2 linked regions of the Pyxidicoccus trucidator genome follow. Each later gene encodes a partner of the first gene's protein in a complex. Links are inferred from orthologs where the notes say so. Each region holds a gene or a part of one and is shown on either strand. Other genes may lie near its edges.

Evidence for each region.
Region 2: the proteins of secA (region 1) and secY are in contact, whole or in part, in a crystal structure (PDB 3DIN), measured with the Thermotoga maritima proteins. The link is inferred for Pyxidicoccus trucidator from one-to-one orthologs. Residues at the interface, in WP_004082002.1 of Thermotoga maritima: Glu261, Ala262, Arg263, Lys300, Ala301, Arg302, Thr303, Ile304, Ile305, Leu323, Tyr324, Asp325, Pro326, Val329, Ser330, Tyr333, Ile336, Lys340, Phe345, Val349, Glu363, Phe364, Tyr374, Ser375, Gly376, Gly377, Glu393, Ile395, Thr482, Ser483; in WP_004081795.1 of Thermotoga maritima: Glu108, Gly109, Glu110, Glu111, Ala236, Glu237, Arg238, Arg239, Ile240, Thr241, Ile242, Gln243, Tyr244, Ala245, Arg246, Arg247, Val248, Thr249, Gly250, Arg251, Arg252, Val253, Tyr254, Gly256, Ala257, Ser258, Thr259, Tyr260, Leu261, Pro262.

The regions. Positions count from the first base shown.
Region 1 is NZ_JAAIXZ010000005.1:107,544-118,327, reverse strand. The notes cover bases 2,930-6,263. They hold secA (preprotein translocase subunit SecA), read right to left. Parts: upstream 5,962-6,263; coding sequence 3,130-5,961; downstream 2,930-3,129. Outside these bases: pyrH (UMP kinase), read right to left, coding at 1-734; tsf (translation elongation factor Ts), read right to left, coding at 944-1,597; rpsB (30S ribosomal protein S2), read right to left, coding at 1,752-2,747; 23S rRNA (cytidine(2498)-2'-O)-methyltransferase RlmM, read left to right, coding at 6,432-7,454; G4D85_RS16320 (GGDEF domain-containing protein), read left to right, coding at 7,498-8,202; G4D85_RS16315 (M23 family metallopeptidase), read right to left, coding at 8,256-9,173; G4D85_RS16310 (Stp1/IreP family PP2C-type Ser/Thr phosphatase), read right to left, coding at 9,397-10,194; DNA repair protein RecN, read right to left, coding at 10,262-10,784. UniProt on the Escherichia coli protein: Required for protein export, interacts with the SecYEG preprotein conducting channel.
Region 2 is NZ_JAAIXZ010000037.1:2,628-12,955, reverse strand. What follows is about bases 194-3,071. They hold secY (preprotein translocase subunit SecY), read right to left. Parts: upstream 2,367-3,071; coding sequence 1,020-2,366; downstream 194-1,019. Other genes in these bases: rpmD (50S ribosomal protein L30), read right to left, coding at 3,041-3,071; rplO (50S ribosomal protein L15), read right to left, coding at 2,500-3,027; G4D85_RS47855 (adenylate kinase), read right to left, coding at 210-857. Also shown: map (type I methionyl aminopeptidase), read right to left, coding at 1-115; more of rpmD, read right to left, coding at 3,072-3,310; rpsE (30S ribosomal protein S5), read right to left, coding at 3,313-3,834; rplR (50S ribosomal protein L18), read right to left, coding at 3,857-4,213; rplF (50S ribosomal protein L6), read right to left, coding at 4,322-4,888; rpsH (30S ribosomal protein S8), read right to left, coding at 4,953-5,351; G4D85_RS47815 (type Z 30S ribosomal protein S14), read right to left, coding at 5,541-5,726; rplE (50S ribosomal protein L5), read right to left, coding at 5,745-6,398; rplX (50S ribosomal protein L24), read right to left, coding at 6,579-6,914; rplN (50S ribosomal protein L14), read right to left, coding at 6,957-7,325; rpsQ (30S ribosomal protein S17), read right to left, coding at 7,392-7,718; rpmC (50S ribosomal protein L29), read right to left, coding at 7,800-8,018; rplP (50S ribosomal protein L16), read right to left, coding at 8,064-8,483; rpsC (30S ribosomal protein S3), read right to left, coding at 8,550-9,212; rplV (50S ribosomal protein L22), read right to left, coding at 9,254-9,601; rpsS (30S ribosomal protein S19), read right to left, coding at 9,637-9,924; rplB (50S ribosomal protein L2), read right to left, coding at 9,939-10,328. UniProt on the Escherichia coli protein: The central subunit of the protein translocation channel SecYEG. Consists of two halves formed by TMs 1-5 and 6-10.

The sequences.
Region 1 (10,784 bases):
GTCCCACCCACCAGCGTACCAATGTCCTCAGTGCCGAGCACCGCGCGGCGGATGTTCCCAGGCACGGTCAGGTCGAAGACGATGAGGGGCAGCTTGTTGTCCATGCACAGCGAGATGGCCGTGGAGTCCATCACGTTGAGGTTCTGCCGCAGCACGTCCATGTACGTCAGCGTCTTGTAGCGGCGCGCGGTGGGCTCCTTCTTCGGGTCCGCGTTGTAGATGCCGTCCACCTTCGTCGCCTTCAGGATGACCTGCGCGTTGATCTCCATGGCGCGCAGGGAGGCGGCGGTGTCCGTGGTGAAGTACGGGTTGCCGGTGCCCGCGGCGAAGATGACGATGCGGCCCTTCTCCAGATGACGCACCGCGCGGCGGCGGATGTAGGGCTCGGCGATCTGCTCCATCTTGATGGCGGACAGCACCCGCGTGTGCACGCCCTTCTTCTCCAGCGCGTCCTGCATCGCCATGGAGTTGATGCAGGTGGCCAGCATGCCCATGTAGTCCGCGCTGGCGCGGTCCATGCCCTCGGTGGCGCCCGCCACGCCGCGGAAGATGTTGCCGCCGCCAATGACGAGGGCCACCTCCACGCCGGCCTTCGACACCTCGATGACCTCCTCGGCGATGGCGAGCAGGGTGGGCGGGTGGATGCCGTACTTCCCTTCGCCCATCAGGGCCTCGCCCGAGAGCTTGAGGAGGATGCGCTTGTAACGGAGAGGGCTCTTCGTGTCGGAGGACATGCGCGACCGCTTCTATCCCCCGTCCCGCGCCCGATCAACGCCAGTGTCGGCCTGGAGGGCTTCTATCGTCCGCTGTCGGTCGCACGGGCGGGGGGCCGCCCGCAAAGACGAGGGCCGCGCCGCCCGGTTCCCCCTGGGGGAGTCCCGTGCGCGCGGCCCTGTCTACCGGCGTTCCACCCTGGCGCCCCGGAAGGGGGCGCGGGGGAGGACTACGCCTGGCCCAGCGTCTTGGCGACCTCGGCGGCGAGGTCGTCCTTCTTCTTCTCGATGCCCTCACCCACCTCGAAGCGGGTGAAGCGGCGGATGGCGACCTTCTCGCCAATCTTCGCGGCGCGCTCGGTGACCATCTCCCCGACCTTCTTCTTGTCGTCCTTCACCCAGGGCATGTCCACGAGGCACACGCGCTCGTAGAACTTCTCCATCTTCCCGACGAGGATCTTGTCCAGCATCGCCTCGGGCTTGCCCTGCTGCTTGAGCAGCTCGCGCTCGATTTCGCGCTCCTTGTCGAGGTTCTCGGTAGGAACCTCCTCGCGGCGGACGTACTTGGGGTTGGTCGCGGCGACCTGCATGGCCACGTCCTTCACCAGGTCCTGGAAGTCCGGGTTGCGGGCGACGAAGTCCGTCTCGCAGTTGACCTCGACGATGACGCCGATGCGGCCACCGTGGACGTAGGTGCCGATGATGCCCTCGGCCGCGACGCGGTCACCCTTGGAGGCGGCGCGGGAGATGCCCTTCTTGCGCAGCCACTCCTCGGCCTTCGTGAAGTCCCCGGCGCTCTCGGCGAGCGCCTTCTTGCAGTCCATCATGCCCGCGCCGGTCTTCTCGCGGAGCTCCTTCACCATCTGGGCGCTGACCTCAGCCATGTTCGTCTCCAGCCTCCACCACTACGAGGGCGCGGCGCGCCGGGCGGAGCATCGGGGTTTGAAAAAGGGGTACTGCGGTACACAGGAAACAGGGGCGGCCGGGTCGCAGCTGCGCCACCCGGCCGCCTTGAAACCGACGTGAGGGAGGGGGCGGCTACTCGGCCGCCGGCGTCTCGCCGCCCGCCTCGGCGGCCGGCTGCTCGGCGGCCGGCTGCTCGGCGGCGACGGGGGCGCCCTTCATCTCCACGAGCGGACCCCGGCGGTCGCCACCGCGGTCGCCGCCACGGTCACCACCACGGCCACCGCGGTCGTCACGGCGGTCGCCGCGGCGCGGGCCCCGGCGGTCGTCACGGCGGTCACCGCGGTCGTCACGGCCCTCACGCTCCTCCTGCTCGTCGCGCTCGGCGGCGCCGGACGCGCGGTAGCGCGCCGCACCCTCGAGGCACGCCTCGGCGATCTTCGAGGTGAAGAGCTTGATGGAGCGGATGGCGTCGTCGTTGCCCGGGATGACGAAGTCGATGCCGTCCGGGTCGCAGTTGGTGTCCACCAGGCCAATCACGGGGATGCCCAGGCGGCTCGCCTCGTGGATGGCGATGTGCTCCTTCTTCGGGTCGATGACGAAGACGCAGCGGGGCAGCTTCGACATCTCCTTCACGCCGCCCAGGTTCTTCTCCAGCTTCTCGCGCTCACGCTCGAGCTGGGCGACTTCCTTCTTCGGAAGCCGGTCGAAGGTGCCGTCCTCGGCCATCTTCTCCAGCGTCTTCAGGCGGTCGATGCCCTGCTTGATGGTCTTGAAGTTGGTCAGCGTGCCACCCAGCCAGCGGCTGGTGACGAAGAACTGACCGGCGCGCGCGGCCTCCTCGCGGATGACGTCCTGCGCCTGCTTCTTGGTGCCCACGAAGAGCACCGAGCCGCCCCGCGCCGTGATGTCCGCCACGAAGCGGAACGCGGAACGGGCCATCGTCACCGTCTTCTGCAGGTCGATGATGTAGATGCCGTTACGCGCGCCGAAGATGTAGGGCTTCATCTTCGGGTTCCAGCGCTTCGTCTGGTGGCCGAAGTGAACACCGGCCTCCAGGAGCTGCCGCATCGTGATGCCGCTGGCTGCGGCCATCGCCTGGCCCTGCGTCTGCGTGTCCTGCGTTTCCATGTGAGTCTCTCTCCGGTTGGTTTCCGCCACGCTCGCCAAGCTCCAGTCGTGACAACCGGGAGGGAGTCCCCTCCGAAGAGGGCCCCCCACTCACGGAAGCACCGGCGACCGGCACGAGCGTGTGTGTAGTGGGTGCTGCCTGCTACCAGGGGTGTAATACCCCCGACCCCATACCCAGGGGCGGGGGGTCCTTAACAGAACCCTTCCGGGCGGCGCAAGCTTCACGGCGCCCCCCGTCCAGGCACGGACGGGCCGTGCCCGCCCGGCTGACGTCCAGGCCCCTGCCCTGCCCCGAAAGGACCACCGGCGCGACCGCCGCCCCCTCGGAGGGAGTGGCGCCGCGCCGGCGTCCTGCCTGCTGGCCGTGTAGGGAAGCGAGCGCCTAGACGCTGGCCTCCGCGGCGCCGTGGCACTTCTTGTACTTCCGGCCGCTGCCGCACGGGCAGGGGTCGTTGCGGCCCACGGCGGGCTTGTCGGACTTCGCGGCCTGAGGCCGGGCCGTGGCGGCGACAGAGGCCTCGTCCAGCTTGCCGTCCGCCGTGCCGCGCCCCTCCACCGCCCGCTTCTGCTGCTGGGCGAGCTGGCGCTGGATGCGGGCGGCCTCCTCCGCGGCGCTCGTCGCGGAGCGGGGCTGCACGTGCATGAGCTGGGTGACGAACTGCGCCTTGATGGCGGAGAGCATCTGGATGAAGCCCTGGTAGCCCTCCTTCTTGTACTCCTGCTTCGGGTCCTTCTGGCCGTAGCCGCGCAGGCCGATGCCCTGGCGCAGGTGGTCCATGGCCAGCAGGTGGTCCTTCCAGAGCCGGTCGATGGTCGCCAGGTAGTTGTACTGGAGGAAGCGCATGAAGTTCTCGCCGAACTCCTCCTCGCGCGCCTGGAAGACCTTCTCCGCCGCCTTGTAGATGTGCTCCTGGAGCTCCTCGCGGCTGCCCACGCCCTCGAAGCCCATCTCCAGGCCGAAGGTCTCCTTCACGCCCTGGGTGAGCGCCGCCATGTCCCAGCCGTCCACGCCCTTGGTGGGCGCGTACGTGTCCGTGAGGGACACGATGACGTCCTCCATGGAGTCCAGGATGAGCTCCTTGAAGTCCGCCCAGCTCACCGTGCGCTCGGAGCGGGACTTCACGCGCGTCTTGGGGTCCTCCGTGTACTCAATCAGGGGGACGCCCGCACCCGCGGCCAGCACCTGCCGGCGCAGCTTGTAGATGGTGCGGCGCTGCTGGTTCATCACGTCGTCGTACTCGAGCAGGTTCTTGCGGATGTCGAAGTTGTGGCCCTCGACGCGCTTCTGGGCGCCCTCGATGGCCCGCGACAGCCACACGTGCTCGATGACCTCGCCCTCCTCCATGCCCAGCCGCTCCATCAGGCCCTGGATGCGCTCGGACCCGAAGATGCGCATCAGGTCGTCCTCGAGCGACAGGAAGAAGCGGCTGGCGCCCGGGTCACCCTGGCGGCCGGCGCGGCCACGCAGCTGGTTGTCCACGCGGCGCGACTCGTGGCGCTCGGTGCCGATGATGAACAGGCCGCCGGCCGCCATCACCTCCTCGCGCTCCTTCTTCGTCTGCTCCTCCAGCTTCACCTTCGCGTCGGCGAGCTGCTTCTCCCAGTCCGCCAGCGCCTGCTGGTAGCCCGTCAAATCCAGGGGCTGCCCGTCCACGGGCGCCTGGGTGGGAGGCTCCGGCGGCGGCCCCATGGACGCCTTGGCGAGCACCTCGGCGTTGCCGCCCAGGAGGATGTCCGTGCCACGGCCGGCCATGTTGGTGGAGATGGTGACGGCGCCCTTGCGGCCCGCCTGCGCGACGATGTCCGCCTCGCGCGAGTGCTGCTTGGCGTTGAGGACGTTGTGGGGGATGCCGCGCTTCTTGAGGAAGTTGCCCACCACCTCGCTCTTCGCGATGGACACCGTGCCCACCAGCACCGGCTGCCCGTTCTTGTGCAGCTCGGCGATCTGCTCCGCCACCGCCTCGAACTTCTCCCGCTCCGTCTTGTAGACCACGTCCTGCAGGTCCTTGCGGACGTTGTTGCGGTTGGTGGGGATGACGCGGACGTCCAGGTTGTAGATCTTCGCGAACTCCTCCGCCTCGGTGTCCGCGGTGCCCGTCATGCCGGACAGCTTGGAGTACATGCGGAAGTAGTTCTGGAACGAGATGGTCGCCAGCGTCTGGTTCTCGTTCTCGATCTTCACGCCCTCCTTGGCCTCAATGGCCTGGTGGAGGCCGTCGGACCAGCGGCGTCCCGGCATCTGCCGGCCGGTGAACTCGTCGACGATGACGACCTCGCCGTCCTTCACGACGTAGTCCTTGTCGCGCTTGTAGAGCGTGTGCGCGCGCAGGGCCTGCTCGACGTGGTGGAGCGTCTCGATTTCGCCCGGGTCGTACAGGTTGCCCACGCTCAGCCGCTTCTGGAGCTTCTCGATGCCGTCGTCCGTGAGGGACACGGCGCGGTGCTTCTCGTCCAGGGTGTAGTCCTGGTCCGGCACCATCCCGGGGATGACCTGGTCCACCCGGTAGTACTTGTCGGTGCTGTCCTCGGTGGGCCCGGAGATGATGAGCGGGGTGCGGGCCTCGTCGATGAGGATGGAGTCCACCTCGTCGACAATCGCGTAGTTCAGCTCGCGCTGGACGTAGTCCTGCAGGCGGAACTTCATGTTGTCGCGCAGGTAGTCGAAGCCGAACTCGTTGTTCTGCCCGTAGGTGATGTCCGAGCGGTACGCCTCCTGCCGCTGCTTGTCCGTCAGCTCATGGAGGACACAGCCGGTGGTCATGCCCAGGAAGCGGTAGACGCGCCCCATCCACTCCGCGTCGCGGCGGGCGAGGTAGTCGTTCACCGTCACCACGTGCACGCCACGGCCGGACAGCGCGTTGAGGTACGTGGGCAGCGTCGCGGTCAGCGTCTTGCCTTCACCGGTGCGCATCTCCGCGATGCAGCCCTGGTGGAGGAACATGCCGCCGATGAGCTGCACGTCGTAGTGGCGCTGGCCGATGACACGGCGCGCCGCCTCGCGGGTGAGGGCGAAGGCCTCGAACAGCAGGTCGTCCAGCGAGCGGCCGTTCTGCACCTCCTGCCGCATCCGGGCCGTCTCCGAGACGAAGTCCTCGTCCTTGAGGGCCCGCATCCGGGTCTCCAGCTCGTTGACCCGGCCTACCTTCCCATGGGCCTTCTTGAGCTCGCGCTCATTCTTGGTCCCGATGAGTTTCTTCAGCGTCCATTCGATCATTCGGTCGACTCTCTCGCCGGAGAATCCTCGAAGGACGGCGGCGAGTGAAGGGAAATCCCAGGAGGTGTAAGGGAGAACCGGTTGAAAACCACGAGCGACCCCCGAAACTTCCACTTGGCCGGTCGCCGTACACGCAGCGGCTCACAGTAAAGCGGAACCGAGCACACGCAATGTCCCCCACACGAAATCAACGCCGCGGAGCGGGCCGCCCCTCCGCGAAGCAACCCTCCCGCCGGCCCGGCCGCTCCGCTCCGCCCAGGGGACGTCAGGGACCTGCCCCCCGGGGCACCCAGGGCACCGCCTCCCGGTCCCCCCAGGGCCCGTCTTCCCGAGGCCCCCAGGGCCCGTCTTCCCGAGGCCCCCAGGGCCCGTCTTCCCGAGGCCCCCAGAGCACCGCCGTGTCGGGTGGCCCGCCTGCACACGCCGCGCCGCCTGCTCCCCGGGTCCCACCCCGGGCCCGCGTCCCACCCATCCCCGCACAGACGCTGGCCGCCCGGCCGGGGCACTGGCTGTGGACCTGCCGTGCGGGCTTCGAGCCCCACCTCTACGAGGAGCTGGAGTGGGCGGGCGCCCATCCCCGCCTGCTGGGCGAAGCGCTGGTGGAGAGCGAGGCCGTTGGCGGCCTGGCTCCCGCCTTCGCCCGGGCGGGCTACCGGGTGGCCGTCTCCCTGACGGCGAGCACGCCTGACGACATCGCCGAGGCCGCGGCCAGGACTGTCCGGGCCCTCGCCGGCCGGGCGCCCTGGGTGGTGCAGGCCTTCACCCCGGACACGCCGCGCGGCAACACGCTGACGGCGCCCGCGGAGGCGCTGGAGGCGGCCGTGCGCGCGCGACTCCCCTCGGAGCGGCTGGTGGACGACGCGCAGCGGGCGCGCGAGGCGGGGGCCGTGCTGGTGGGGCTGTGCGTGGCACCGGACGGGGTGACGGTGGTGGGCACGGTGCCGGCGAGCGAGGCGCTGTCGCTGGCGGCGGGCGGGCGGCGGCGCATGAAGCGCGCGGGCGAGTCTCCCTCGCGCGCGGCCATGAAGCTGGAGGAGGCGCTGGACGGGCTGGCCTTCGAGCCCGGGCGCGGAGACGTCTGCGTGGACCTGGGCGCGGCGCCGGGCGGGTGGACGCAGCGGCTGGTGGCGCGTGGGGCGAGGGTGGTGGCGGTGGACCCGGCGAAGCTCATGCCCGAGCTGGCCGCCAACCGCCGCGTGACGCACGTGCAGGAGAGCGCCTTCGCCTACGCACCCGAGGAGCCGGTGGACTGGCTCTTCTGCGACATGGCGTGGCGCCCGCTGGAGGTGGCGCAGCTGCTGGCGAAGTGGGGCCGCAAGGGCTGGGCCCGGCAGCTGGTGGCCAACATCAAGCTGCCGATGAAGGACAAGAACCCGATGCTGCTGCGCGTGCGCCAGACACTGACGAAGGAGGGAGGCTGGGAGGGCCTCGTCGTCCGGCAGCTCTACCATGACCGGGACGAGGTGACGGTGACGGCCCACCGCATGAAGTGAAGCGCCTGCGCCGGGCCCCGCGACGCGCTACACAAGGGGAAAGATGCCCTACCCGCTCGACGACGCCACCGCCACCGCCCTCATCGCCCTCCACCCGTGGGTGCTGCAGCGCCACCGGGAGGCGCCCGTGCAGGCCGCCGTGGAGGTGCTCCTCCAGGCCGAGCAGGCCCGTCGGGGCCACCCGGACGCGAAGACGGGGGCCCTCCAGGTCCCCGCCCTCACCCAGGGCAGCCTCCTCAAGGAGGAGTACGACTTGTCCACGCACGCCCACCATGACGGGTGGCGCGTGGGCGCCGTCATCGCCGACGTGCAGGGGATGATTCACGTCAACGCCCGCTTCGGCTTCCCCACCGGGGACGCGGTGCTGCGCGCCACGGCCGAGTCCCTGGCCGCGCAGTACCCGGGGGCGAAGGTGCTCCGCCTGCACCCGGACTGCCTCGCCGCGCTGCTGGTGCCCACCTCTCAGCTCACCGTGAGCGAGGACCTGGACGCCTCTACACGCGAGCGGCTGGCCCGCGACGTGCGCCGTGTGCTGCCCGAGGGCACTCCCGACGCGGACGTGCCGACGTGGACGGTGAGCCTGCTGGAGCTGACGGTGGACGCGCCCTCGCACTGGCAGGTGCTGGGGCCGCTGGTGTGGGCCGAGCTGGAGCGCACCCACGTCATGGTGCGCACCGGGCGCGCGAGCGGGCTGCAGCGTCGGCGCCTGCGGCTGGACGGCTTCGTCCCCGGGCCCGGCACGCTGTAGGCGACACACTCCGGCGCGAGCCCGAGGCTCAAGCGCCGGAGCGAAAGCCCTCGCTACTCCTCGAGGATGAACTTGCGCGGGTTCTGCGGGATGCCGTTGACGCGGACCTCATAGTGGAGGTGCGGTCCGGTGGAGCGGCCGGTGTTGCCCACCGCGGCGATGAGCGCTCCACGCTTCACCCGGTCGCCGGCCTTCACCAGCATCTTCGCCAAGTGGCCGTAGCGCGTCTTGATGCCGTAGCCGTGGTCGATGACGAGCACGTTGCCGTAGCCGCCCTCGAGGCCCGCGAAGACCACCGTGCCGTCCGACGGGGAGTAGATTTCCTTCCCGTGCGGCGCAGCGATGTCGATGCCGGCGTGCATGACGCGGTCGGCGGTGTACGGGTCCAGACGCGAGCCGAAGTCACTCGTCACCCAGCCGCGCGCGGGCCAGACGGACGGCGTGGAGGCCAGCAGCGACTTCTGGTCCTGGAAGTACGCCTGCAGCTCCTGGAGGCTCTGCTCCTGGCGGGTGGCCTCGGCGCTCAGCCTGTCCAGCCGCCCCAGGAGCGCCTTGGGCGTCTCCGTGGTGGTGAGCTGAGTGAATTGGGTGTCGGTGGTGGGCGCCGTGGTGCCCGCCTCGGGCTCCGTGGGGCCCATGGCCAGGTTGCGCTGCGGGTCCGACAGCAGGGTGATGGCGCGGAGCTTCTGGTCGAATCGCTCCACCCGGTCCAGCGTGGAGCCAATGTGCTCGATGCGCTCGCGCACCGACTTGAGCTGCGAGCGGAGCGTCAGGTTCTCCTCGCGGAGGATGCGGTTCTCCGACGCGTCGGCGGCCACCTGGAAGTAGTGGATGCTCGCCCCGGCGGACAGTCCCACCACCAACATCAGCCCCATCCCCACCTGCATGAGGAAGGACCGTTGGATGGTGTACCGCTTCACCGGAGCGTCGTGGTCCGGGATCACCATCAGTGTGAAGGACTTTTTCGCCACGGGACCGCTCCCCTGCTTTGCGTGGGACTTCTGGCGCGACAAGCTAAGTCGCTCGCTCTCGCGCTACATCTCCCCCGCCACTCCCCAGCCCACCGACGTCGGCCAGCGGCATTTCGCCGCCGCTGGAAACGTTGGGGCAGATACCATTCTTACTTAAAGAGTATCAAGGACAACAGACCCATGGGGAGGGTCCGAGACCACTTCCCGTCGCAGTGCGGCGTCCTCAGGCTTCCACGCGCACCACGATGACGGTGATGTTGTCGTCCCCGCCCCGCTCGTTGGCCAGGTCGATGAGGTGCTTGGGCACCTCGTCGAGCGTCCGCGACCTGACCACCGCCTCGTGGATTTCGCGGTCCTCGAGCATGTTGGCCAGGCCGTCCGAGCAGAGGAGGAAGACGTCGCCGGGCTCCGACACCAGCCCCATGACGTCCACCTGCACCTCCTCCTCGAAGCCGACGGAGCGGGTGATGATGTTCTTGTAGCGGGAGTGCTTGGCCTCCTCGGGGGTAATCATCCCGGCCTTGATCTGCTCGTTGACCAGCGAGTGGTCCTCGGAGATCTGCTGGATGAGGTCGCCCCGGATGAGGTACGCGCGACTGTCGCCGACGTGGGCGAAGAAGGCGTGCTCGTCCCGGACCACCAGGGAGATGACGGTGGTGCCCATGCCGGACAGGCGCGCGTCCTCCTGCGCGGCGGTGAAGATGGCCAGGCAGGCCTTCTCTACCGCCGTGCGGAGGGACTCGGGGATGGGCGAGTCCTGCAGGTTGGGCACGGAGAGGAAGGGGTTGTCCTTCCCTTCCCGAGCCCGACGCATCTCCTTGTCGATGGTCTCGACGGCAATGCGCGACGCGGTTCCACCACCCGCGTGACCGCCCATTCCGTCCGCCACGACATAGAGCTGCAGCTCGTCATCAATAAGGAAGCTGTCCTCATTGTGATTGCGCTTACGCCCGACGTCGGTCAGGCCAGCGGAGACAATTTTGAGGCGGGAGGCCGCGGTCTGCCCTGCGGTGCTGGACACACCCGGGATGCTATGTGAGGCAAGCGGATGGGGCAAGGACGCGAATGCTCCTGCCCCTCACTTGGTTCTACGCAGTGCGTCGGAGACGACCCCTGGGGGTGCCCTCCGGGCCGGTCTCCCGGCGGGCCCGGGGCGTCGCCAGCGCCCGGTGGGCCGAGCGCACCAGGGCCTCGGCGGCTCCGAGCGCCTCGCGCGTCACCTCCACGCCGGACATCATCCGCGCCAGCTCGCGCGTGCGCTCCGTGCCCGCCTGCAGCACGGCGACCTCGGAGACGGTGCGCTCGCCCTTGAGGCTCTTGCGGATGAGCAGGTGGGCGTCCGCATAGGCCGCCACCTGCGGCAGGTGGGTGATGCAGAGCACCTGACGGTGGCTGCTCACCTCCTTGATCATCCGCCCCACGACGTCGGCGATGGCGCCGCTGACGCCCGCATCGGCCTCGTCGAGGATGTAGGAGCCGCAGCCGTCACTGTCGGCCAGCGCACGCTTGAGGGCCAGCAGCAGGCGGCTCGCCTCACCACCGGAGGCCACCTTGGCCAGCGGACGCGCCGGCTCGCCAGGGTTGGCGCTGAAGAAGAACTCCACCTCGTCC
Region 2 (10,328 bases), on another replicon or contig:
TCGTGATTCCAGGCGCCACGGCCTGCTCGAGCGCGTCCAGGACCTCGCAGACGATGCGCCCCGCCTGCCGCATCAGGGCAATCTCGTCCCGGCTCTTGATGCCTGGCTCGCTCATTCACGCGTCCCGGGGCCACCCGGGCCTCCAGGGAACGGGTGGCCAGCGGGGCCAGGCGCCGCAAGCGCGCCCTCCCCGCCCGCCCGGCCTCCGCTCAGCCCTTCCCCGCGGCGGCCTTGATCTCCTCGTAGATGCCCTCTGGCGAGCCCACACCGTCCACGCTCTTGAGCACGCCCTTCTTCTCGTAGAAGGCCTTCAGCGGCGCCGTCTCGGCGTCGTACTTCTGCAGGCGCTTCTCGATGACGTCCGGCATGTCGTCCGGCCGCTGGACGAGCCCCGTGTTGCACTTGTCGCAGTAACCCGCCCGCTTCGGGGGGCTCTGGTAGACGTGGTAGACGCTGCCATCGACGGGGCATACCCGCCGCCCCGAGCCGCGCTCCACCAGCTTGGCGTGCGGCACCTCCAGCGAGATGACGGCGTCGAGCTTCTTGCCCAGCCGCGCCAGCATCTTGTCCAGCGCCTCCGCCTGGCCGGGAGTGCGCGGGAAGCCGTCCAGCACGAAGCCCTTGGCCACGTCCGGCTGCTTCAGGCGCTCCTCGACAATGCCGATGACGACGTCATCCGGCACGTACTGGCCCGCGGCCATCAGCGGGCCCGCGACCTTCCCCAGCTCCGTCCCGTCCGCCACTGCCTTGCGGAGGATGTCACCGGTGGAGATCTGCGGGATGTGGAAGTCCCCGTACAGCTTCTTCGACTGGGTACCCTTCCCCGCGTTCGGCGGCCCCAACAGGATCAGGTTCATGTGCTCCTCTCAGCTCCGAAGGAAGGCACGGAAGTCATCGGCCACAAACCTCCGAGCGCCCCCCGTGTGCACCACCGAATACCCTTGAACGACATTGCCCTGGAACGACGAGGCGCCCCTCCCCGCGACGGGGAGAGGCGCCCGGAACGCAAGCCTTGTGACTCAGGCCGCCACGCGCACCCGGCCGCGGATGCGCGGACCGCGCGGACCCGCGAAGCCCTCGTAGTTGCGGCTGATGAGGTGGCCTTCAATCTGCTGCACCGTGTCCAGCGCCACACCCACGACAATCAGCAGCGCCGTGCCGCCGAAGGTGAACTGCACCCCCAGCAGGCCGCTGATGACGGAAGGAATCACGCAGATGACGGCCAGGTAGATGGCCCCACCGAACGTGAGCCGGTTGAGCGTCCGCTCGATGAACTCCGCGGTCTGGCGGCCCGGACGGATGCCGGGGATGTAGCCGCCCTGCTTCTTGATGTTGTCCGCCACGTCATCCGGCCGGAACGTCAGCGCCGTGTAGAAGTACGCGAAGAAGATGACCATGAGGACGAACAGCCCGTTGTAGATCCACAGGTTGCCTTCGATGGCGCGCTGGAAGTCCTGGAGGAACGGGAACCAGGTACCCAGCGTGGCCGGGAAGGACAGCACCGCGCCGGCGAAGATGGGCGGAATCACGCCCGAGGTGTTCACCTTCATCGGGAAGTACGTGGCCTGCCCCGCGAACATCCGCCGCCCCGCCATCCGCTTGGCGTACTGGATGGGGATGCGCCTCATGCCCCGCTCGACGTAGACCACCGCGCCGACGATGAGCAGCATGAAGGCCACCAGCGCCAGCACCTCGGCGACGGCGATGACCTCCTGGCGCGTCAGGTCCAGCAGCGTCTTGGCGCCCGGGAGCAAGCCGGCGACGATGCCCGCGAAGATGATGAGCGAGATGCCGTTGCCGATGCCGCGCTCGGTGATGCGCTCACCCAGCCACATGATGAAGGCGGTGCCGGCCGTCAGGCTGATGACCGTCATGAAGGTGAACCAGACGCTGTCGTTGGGAACGACCACCTGGGTAAACCCGCTCTGCCCGCCATCGGAGCGGCCGAGCGACGCCAGCCACCGGGAGATGCCGATGCCCTGGACGACGGACAGGACGATGGTGAAGTAGCGGGTATACTGGTTGATCTTCTGCCGCCCGCCGGCGCCCTCCTTCTGCAGTCGCTCAAGACTGGGCACCACCACCGCCAGCAGCTGCATGATGATGGAGGCGCTGACGTACGGCATGATGCCCAGACCGAAGATGGACATCTGCTCCAGCGCGCCGCCGGAAAAGAGATTGAACAGCGACACGAGACCGCCCGATTGCTTCTGGGCGTCCATGAACGCGTTCATCGCCGCGCGGTCCACGCCCGGCGTGTTGATGAAGATGCCGAGGCGATAGACGCCCAGCAGCAGGAGCGTGTACGCAAGACGACTGCGCAGCTCCGCGATACGGAAGACGTTGGCGAAGGCGTTCAGAGCCACGGGGTAGCCATCCTCTTCGTGAGGGTTCTGCCAGGACGACAAAACGCCCCTGTTCCACGGACGGGAAAGGGGCGCAGAAGCCTACACAAGCGAAAAGGCGCGCACCACCGACAAGTGATGCGCGCCCGACACGCTAGGCCTTGGGCTGCCGGGGCGCCTTGACGCCCTTACCAGAGTGCGCCTTGGCGGCCGCTTCCGGCTTGTGGGCCATCAGCGGCAGCTCCTCGACGGCGCCGCCCGCCTGCTGGACGGCGGACTTCGCCGCCTCGGAGGCCTTGTGGACGCGAACGGTGACCTTCTTGGTCAGCCCGCCCTGGGCCAGCAGCTTCACGCCGTCATAGCGGCCCTTGACCAGGCCCACCTGCTTCAGCGAGGCCTCGTCCACCGTGGCGCCAGCGTCGAAGTGCGCCTCGACGTCCGCCAGGTTCACCACCGCGTACACGGTGCGGTTGGGCGAGTTGAAGCCGAACTTCGGCAGACGGCGCTGCAGGGGGCTCTGGCCACCCTCGAAGCCTTCAAACCGCATGTTGCCGCTGCGGGCCTTCTGGCCCTTGCCACCGCGGCCGGCCGTCTTGCCAAGGCCGCTACCCTGGCCGCGGCCCACGCGCTTCTTGCGGTGCCACGAGCGCGACGGACGCTTCAGATCGTGCAGAGTGCTCATCGTCTCAATCCTCTCAGGCCTTGCCCTGCTTGGCCTGGTACGCGCGGGTCCGCTCCTTCAGAGCGACCTTGCGCGGCTTGCGACGCTTGGGGGCCGGCGCCTCATCGGCAACCGTCTCCAGGCTCACCAGGTGCTTCACCTTGAACACCATGCCGCGAACGGACGGGGTGTCCTTCAGGAGCCGCTCCTCGCCAAACTTCTTCAGGCCCAGCCCACGGATGGTGTCCAGCATCTCGCCGGACGACCCCGAAAAGCTCTTCACCAGCTTGACCTTGAGCGCCATGGTTAGGTCCTCTGCTCGCCGGCGAGCTTCGTCGCCTCGACGTCCTTGCCACGCAGCCGCGACACCTGCTCCGCGCTGCGCAGCATCTTCAGGCCCGCCACCGTGGCCTTCAGCACGTTGTGGGGATTCCGCGAGCCCTGGCTCTTGGTCAGGATGTTGCGGATGCCCGCCGCCTCCAGCACCGCGCGAACCGCGCCGCCGGCGATGACGCCCGTACCCTGGCTGGCCGGCTTCAGGAGCACCCAGCCGGCGCCGAAGTGCCCGAGCACCTCGTGCGGGATGGTGTGACCCATCAGCGGAACCCGGAACAGGTTCTTCTTCGCGTTCTCGCCACCCTTGCGGATGGCCTCGGGGACCTCGTTGGCCTTGCCCAGGCCGACGCCTACGTGTCCGGCGCCGTCCCCCACCACCACCAGGGCGGCGAACGAGAAACGACGGCCGCCCTTCACGACCTTGGCCACGCGGTTGATGTTCACCACGCGGTCGGTGAGGTCCAGATCGTTCGGATTGATCGGAGTTGCCACTTGGGGGATTCCTTTCGAAGTCTTAGAACTTCAGACCGGCCTCGCGCGCGGCGTCGGCCACGGCGGCGATGCGCCCGTGATAGGGGAAGCCGTTGCGGTCGAACACCACCGCCTCGACGTTGGCAGCCTTGCACTTCTGCGCAATCAGGGCGCCCACGCGCTTCGCGTCCGCCTTCTTGTCGCCCTCGTCCTGACCCTTCAGGTCCTTGGACAGCGACGAAGCGTACGCGAGGGTGCGTCCCGTGGTGTCGTCCACCACCTGGGCGTAGATGTGCTTGAGGCTCTTGTAGACGGTAAGCCGCGGCCGCTCTGTCGTGCCCGACAGCTTCTTGCGGATGCGGGTCTTCCTCTTGAGGCGCTGCTCGATCTTGCTTGCCATGGCTGCTTCCTTGTCCGTCCGGCGGCGATGCGGCCTTCCGCCACCGGATGATGCCGCCAGGCCTCTTCGGCCCGGCGGGGTATGGAACACTCAGGACAGACGGGACGACTAGGTCGTTCCGGTCTTGCCCTCCTTGCGACGGATGCGCTCCTCGGAGTACTTGATGCCCTTGCCCTTATAGGGCTCGGGCGGGCGCAGCGAGCGGATGTTCACCGCCGTGGCACCCAGCACTTCCTTGTCCGCAGAGCGCAGCGTCAGGCCCACGGTGGGCAGGCTGTCCTCGGTGCGGGAAGCCTTGTCGACCTCGGCCGTCACGCCCTCGGGCAGGTTGAACACCACCGGGTGCGAGTAGCCCAGGGAGAAGTGGATGGCCTTGCCCTTCACCTCGGCGCGGAAACCGACGCCGCGGATGTCCAGCTTCTTCTCGAAGCCCGTGGACACGCCCTTGGCGGCGTTGGCGAGGATGGTGCGCGTCAGGCCGTGCAGGCTGCGGGCCTCGCGCGAGTCATCCTCACGCGCGACCGTCACCTGACCGTCCTTGATCTCCACCTTGACCCGGGCGGGCAGCTTCACCGACAGCTTGCCCTTGGGGCCCTCGAAGTTCACCTGCTGGCCGGCGACGTTGGCCTTCGTCTTGTCGCCGAGCTTGATTGCCAGTTTTCCAATCCGACTCATGGTTGCCTCGGTCCTGTCTGCCCTGGGGGCGCTCCCTCGCGGGGCGCCACTCCGGGGCGGCTGGCTAGTAGACGGTGCAGAGCAGCTCGCCGCCGACCTTCTGCTTGCGAGCCTCGGAGTCCACCATGATGCCGCGCGAGGTGGAGAGAATGCAGACGCCCAGACCACCCAGCACCTGGGGAATCTCGCGAACCGCCACGTAGCGGCGCAGACCCGGCTTCGACACGCGGCGGATGCCGGTGATGGCCGGCGCACGGTCCGGACCGTACTTCAGCTGCACGGTGATCTCGTTCTGCGGCGCGAGCTCGTGGACGGTGAACTCCCCGATGTAGCCCTCGTCCTTGAGGACCTTGATGACCTCAAGCTTGAGCTTCGAGTGGGGGATGACAACCTTGTCGTGCCGCGCACGCGAAGCGTTGCGCAGGCGGGTCAGCATGTCGCCGACGGGATCATTGACCGGCATGAAGATACCTTCCGAGGCGGCGCCCGTCAGGGAGCCGCGTTCGCAACCGCCACGCCTGCCGGGCCCATCCCGGGGGTTCGCGGCGACTGCCACTTCCGTACAGCGGAACTTCCTGGACACGCTCGGTGAGGAGCGCGCCCTGGGCGCCTGCCTGCCCTTTCGGGCCTACCAGGCGCCCTGCCCTTCCGACTACCAGGACGACTTGGTGACGCCGGTAATCTCACCGCGCAGGGCGCGGTTGCGGAGGCAGATACGGCACATCTTGAACTTGCGCAGGAACGCACGGGGCCGGCCGCAGAGCGGGCAGCGGTTGTACTGGCGCACGGCGAACTTCGGCTTGCGCTTTGCCTGGGCAATCTTGGAGAGCTTGGCCATGTTTCTGGGTGTCCTTGGCTACTGGCGGAACGGCATGCCGAAGTGACGCATCAGCGCCAGCCCCTGCTCATCGTTCTTGGCCGTGGTGACGAAGCTGATGTTGAGCCCCTTCACCTTCTCGATCTGGTCGTAGTTGATCTCAGGGAAGATGATCTGCTCGCGGACACCGAGCGTGTAGTTGCCCTTCCCGTCGAAAGCCTTGGGGGACACGCCCTTGAAGTCACGCACGCGCGGGAGCGCCACGGTGATGAGGCGGTCCATGAACTCGTACATGCGCGCGCCACGCAGGGTGACGGCGGTGCCGATGGCCTGGCCCTGGCGCAGCTTGAAGTTCGCGATGGACTTGCGGGCGCGCGTGACGATCGGCTTCTGGCCGGTGATCGCCGCGAGCTGGTCCACCGCCGACTCCAGGATCTTGTTGTTGGCGAGCGCCTCGCCCAGACCCATGTTGACGACGATCTTCTCCAGCCGGGGCACCTGCATCGGGTTCTTCAGGTTCAGCTCCTTCATGAGAGCGGGCACGCCCTCCTTGAAGAAGCGGACCTTCATGCGGGCCGGCTTGGACTCGAGGCCTTCCTCGATGTTCGCCGCGAAGCCAACCTTCTTGGCCTCTTCCTTCTTGCCCCGCTTGACCTTCTTTTCCTTCTGCTCGGGCTTCTTCTCGTCAGCCATCGTCCTGTCCTCTGCTTCGGAGCGCCGTCGTGGACCCAGCGCGCCCGATCAGTCCTTCGTATGGAACCTGGAAACACCGCGAGGGCCCCGAATGCTCCACGGGCCCTCCATGCCTGCACGCCCACCTTCCCTCCCACCCGGGAGGGCGAAGGGCGCGCATACATGCACCAAGGCGGTCACCTAGTCAATGAGGGCGTCGCAGTTCTTGCAGAACCGCTTCTTCTTCCCTTCCTCACCCTCGGTACGGAAGCCGACTCGCGTCGGCTTGTCGCACTTGGCGCACACCACCTGGACATTGGCCAGGGCGATGGTGCCGGGCTTCTCGACAATGCCACCTTCCGGGCTCTGCGGCGTCTTCTTCATGTGCCGCTTCACCAGGCGCAGTCCTTCGACCGTCACGCGTTCTGCCTCGCGATCGATCTTCAGGATCTTGCCGCGCTTGGTCGCCGGGTTCTTCTCGGAGGCCTCGGCCCCGGCCATGACCTGGACCGTGTCTCCTACCTTCAGCTTCTGCATGGCTACCTCTCCCTGGCTGCTCGCCGTCCGGCCTGCGGTCCTCTAGAGGACTTCGGGCGCCAGCGAGATGATCTTCATGAACTTGCGGGCGCGGAGCTCACGGGCCACCGGCCCGAAGATGCGCGTACCAATGGGCTCCATGTCCTTGTTGATGAGGACCGCGGAGTTGCCGTCGAACTTGATGTAGCTGCCGTCGGGACGACCCACCTCGCGCTTGGTGCGGACGATGACGGCCTTGGCCACGTCACCCTTCTTCACCTTCGAGTTGGGCAGCGCCTCGCGAATCGACACGACGATGACGTCGCCGATGGACGCGTACTTGCGCTTCGAACCGCCGAGCACCTTGATGCAGAACACCTTCTTCGCGCCCGAGTTGTCGGCAACGTCGAGCACGCTCGTCATCTGAATCATCTGGGAATCTCCTGTCGCCGGGGACCGCCCCGCGCCGCCTCACGGCCGCGCGGAGAGGCGTGCGTGCTAGACGTTCTTGCTCTTCTCCAGCACCTCGACCACCCGCCACCGCTTGTCCTTCGAGGCGGGCTTGGTCTCGGCGATCCGGACCCGATCACCCTCGTTGATGGTGATCTTCTTCGGATAGTCGTGGTCCTCGACGTGCGCCTTGTACTTCTCGCGCAGGCTCATGATCTTCCCGTACTTCGGGTGGGGAGCACGGCGCTGGACGGTGACCACGACCGTCTTCTGCATCTTGTTGGAGGTGACAATCCCCACGCGCGTCTTGGGACGGCCGCGGGTGGAGGTCTCGGGAGTGGGCGTCTCGGTCGCTTCAGCCATCTTCGGTCTCACTGTCTCTCATGCACCCGGGGGTTGGCCCCGGATGGCCGCGCGCGCTCACTACCACACGAGCGCGCTTGGAGGTTTGACTTCTCAGCCCTGCTTGGCCGCCTTGACCTTCTGGGTCATGACGGTCAGCACGCGAGCCAGGTCGCGGCGGTGCTGGGTGCGCTCGGCCGGGCTGTCCAGCGAGCCCGTACGCCGCTTCAGCTGGTCCTGGAACAGCGTGTCGCGCAGCTCAGTCGCGCGCCGCTGCAGGTCCTCCGCGGACAGTTCCTTCAGTTCCTTCGCAGTCGCCATTGCAGTCTCCACATGCGCGCGGGAGCCGACCAGAGGCCGACCCCCGCCGCTGTATGCCTAGAGGCTCAGGTCCGCGCGCGTCACGATCTTCGTGAGCACGGGCAGCTTCGCCTGCGCCAGCTTCAGCGCCCCGGTGGCCACTTCGCGCGTCATACCCTCCATCTCGTAGAGGATACGGCCGGGCTTCACCACCGCGACGTAGTACTCCACGCCGCCCTTACCGGTACCCATTCGAGTCTCGGCGGGCTTCTTGGTGATGGGCTTGTCCGGGAAGATACGAATCCAGATCTTGCCGCCACGCTTCACGTGGCGCGTCATCGCGATACGAGCCGCCTCGATCTGCCGGGAGGTGATCCACCCCGGCTGGAGGCTGACCAGGCCGTACTCACCGTACGTCATGTCGCTGCCACGGTGAGCGGCGCCCGGGGTGCGGCCCTTGTGCATCTTGCGGTACTTGGTACGAGCAGGCTGAAGCATCGTCGCTGTCCTTGGCCGCCCTGCCCCGGACGACCCTCACGGGCACGTCCGGCGCGGGTGGGAAGATTACCGGTTGGAGGGCATCGGGGCCTGGCCGCCCTTGCCCGGGAGGACCTCGCCCTTGCAGACCCAGACCTTGCAACCAATCTTGCCGTAGGTCGTCTTGGCCTCGGCGAAGCCGTAGTCGATGTCCGCACGCAGGGTGTGCAGGGGCACGCGACCCTCGCGGTACCACTCGTAGCGCGCCATCTCCGCGCCACCGAGACGGCCCGAGCAGGCCACGCGAATGCCCTTGGCGCCGAACTTCATCGCCGTCTGCAGGGCCTTCTTCATGGCGCGGCGGAAGGCGATGCGGCGCTCGAGCTGCGTGGCGATGTTCTCCGCCACGAGCTGGGCGTCAGTCTCGGCCTTGCGGACCTCGACGATGTTGAGGAAGACCTCGTTCTTGGTGAACTGCTGCAGGTCCTTCTTCACCGTCTCGATGCCCGCGCCACGCTTGCCGATGACGATGCCCGGCCGCGCGGTGTGGACGTTGACCTTCACCTTGTTCGCCGCGCGCTCGATCTCCACCTTGGACACGCCCGCGTGGTTCAGCGACTTCTTCACGAACTCGCGGATGCGGATGTCCTCATGGAGCCACTGCGCGTAGTTCTTGTGCTCGAACCACTTGGAGTCCCAGGTCTTGATGACGCCAAGCCGGAACCCGATCGGATGAACTTTCTGTCCCAACGTGAATCTCCTTGAACGTTCCGGGCGGGGCCCGACGGGTCCTACTTCTTCTTGGCCTCGGCCAGCACCAGATGGATATGGGCGGTCTTCTTCTTGATGGGGGTCGCCCGGCCCATGGCGCGCGGCATGAAGCGGCGCTGGGTGGGACCCTGATCCACGGAGATGGTCTTGACGTAGAGGGTATCCACGTCGACCTGCCCCTTGGACTTGTCCGTCGCGTTGGCCACGGCGCTCTTGATGAGCGTCTCCACCGGCTTGGCCGCGGCGCGCTTGGTGAACTTCAGGATGTTGAGGGCCGCCTCGACAGGCTTGCCCCGGATGAGCGCCGCAACGGTGGAAATCTTGCGGGGGCTCATGCGCAGGAAACGCAGATGTGCAGTCGACTCCATGGTCTTCTCCTCAGGCTCTCAGGCAATGCACCAGGCTACTTGCCCGGGGCCTTGGCGACCTTCTTCTCCGCCGAGTGACCGCCGAACGTACGCGTCGGGGCGAACTCGCCGAGCTTGTGGCCCACCATGTTCTCCGTGACGAACACCGGGATGAACTTCTTCCCGTTGTGCACCGCGAAGGTGTGACCGACGAACTCCGGAAGAATGGTGGAGCGCCGCGACCACGTCTTCACGACCGTCTTCTTGTTCGTCTTGATCATGTCCTCGATCTTCTTCACGAGGAAATCATCGACGAACGGACCCTTCTTGATCGAACGAGCCATGACTTGCGATCCTCTTACTGGCTGCGCGCGCCCTGGCGGCGGCCGCTCACGATGAACTTGTCAGTGCGCTTGTTGGTGCGCGTGGTGAGGCCCTTGGTCTTCTTGCCCCACGGCGACACCGGATGCGGATTACCCTGACCGGACTTGCCTTCGCCACCGCCGTGCGGGTGGTCGACCGGGTTCATCGCCAGACCACGGACGGTGGGACGAATGCCCAGCCAGCGGCTCTTACCCGCCTTGCCGATGCGGATGATCTCGTGCTCGATGTTGCCCACCTGGCCAACGGTGGCGCGGCACTCGATGAGGACCATGCGGACGGTGCCGGAAGGCATACGCACCTGCGCGTAGCGGCCCTCCTTCGCCATCAGCTGCCCCGAGGTTCCGGCGGAGCGGATGACCTGGGC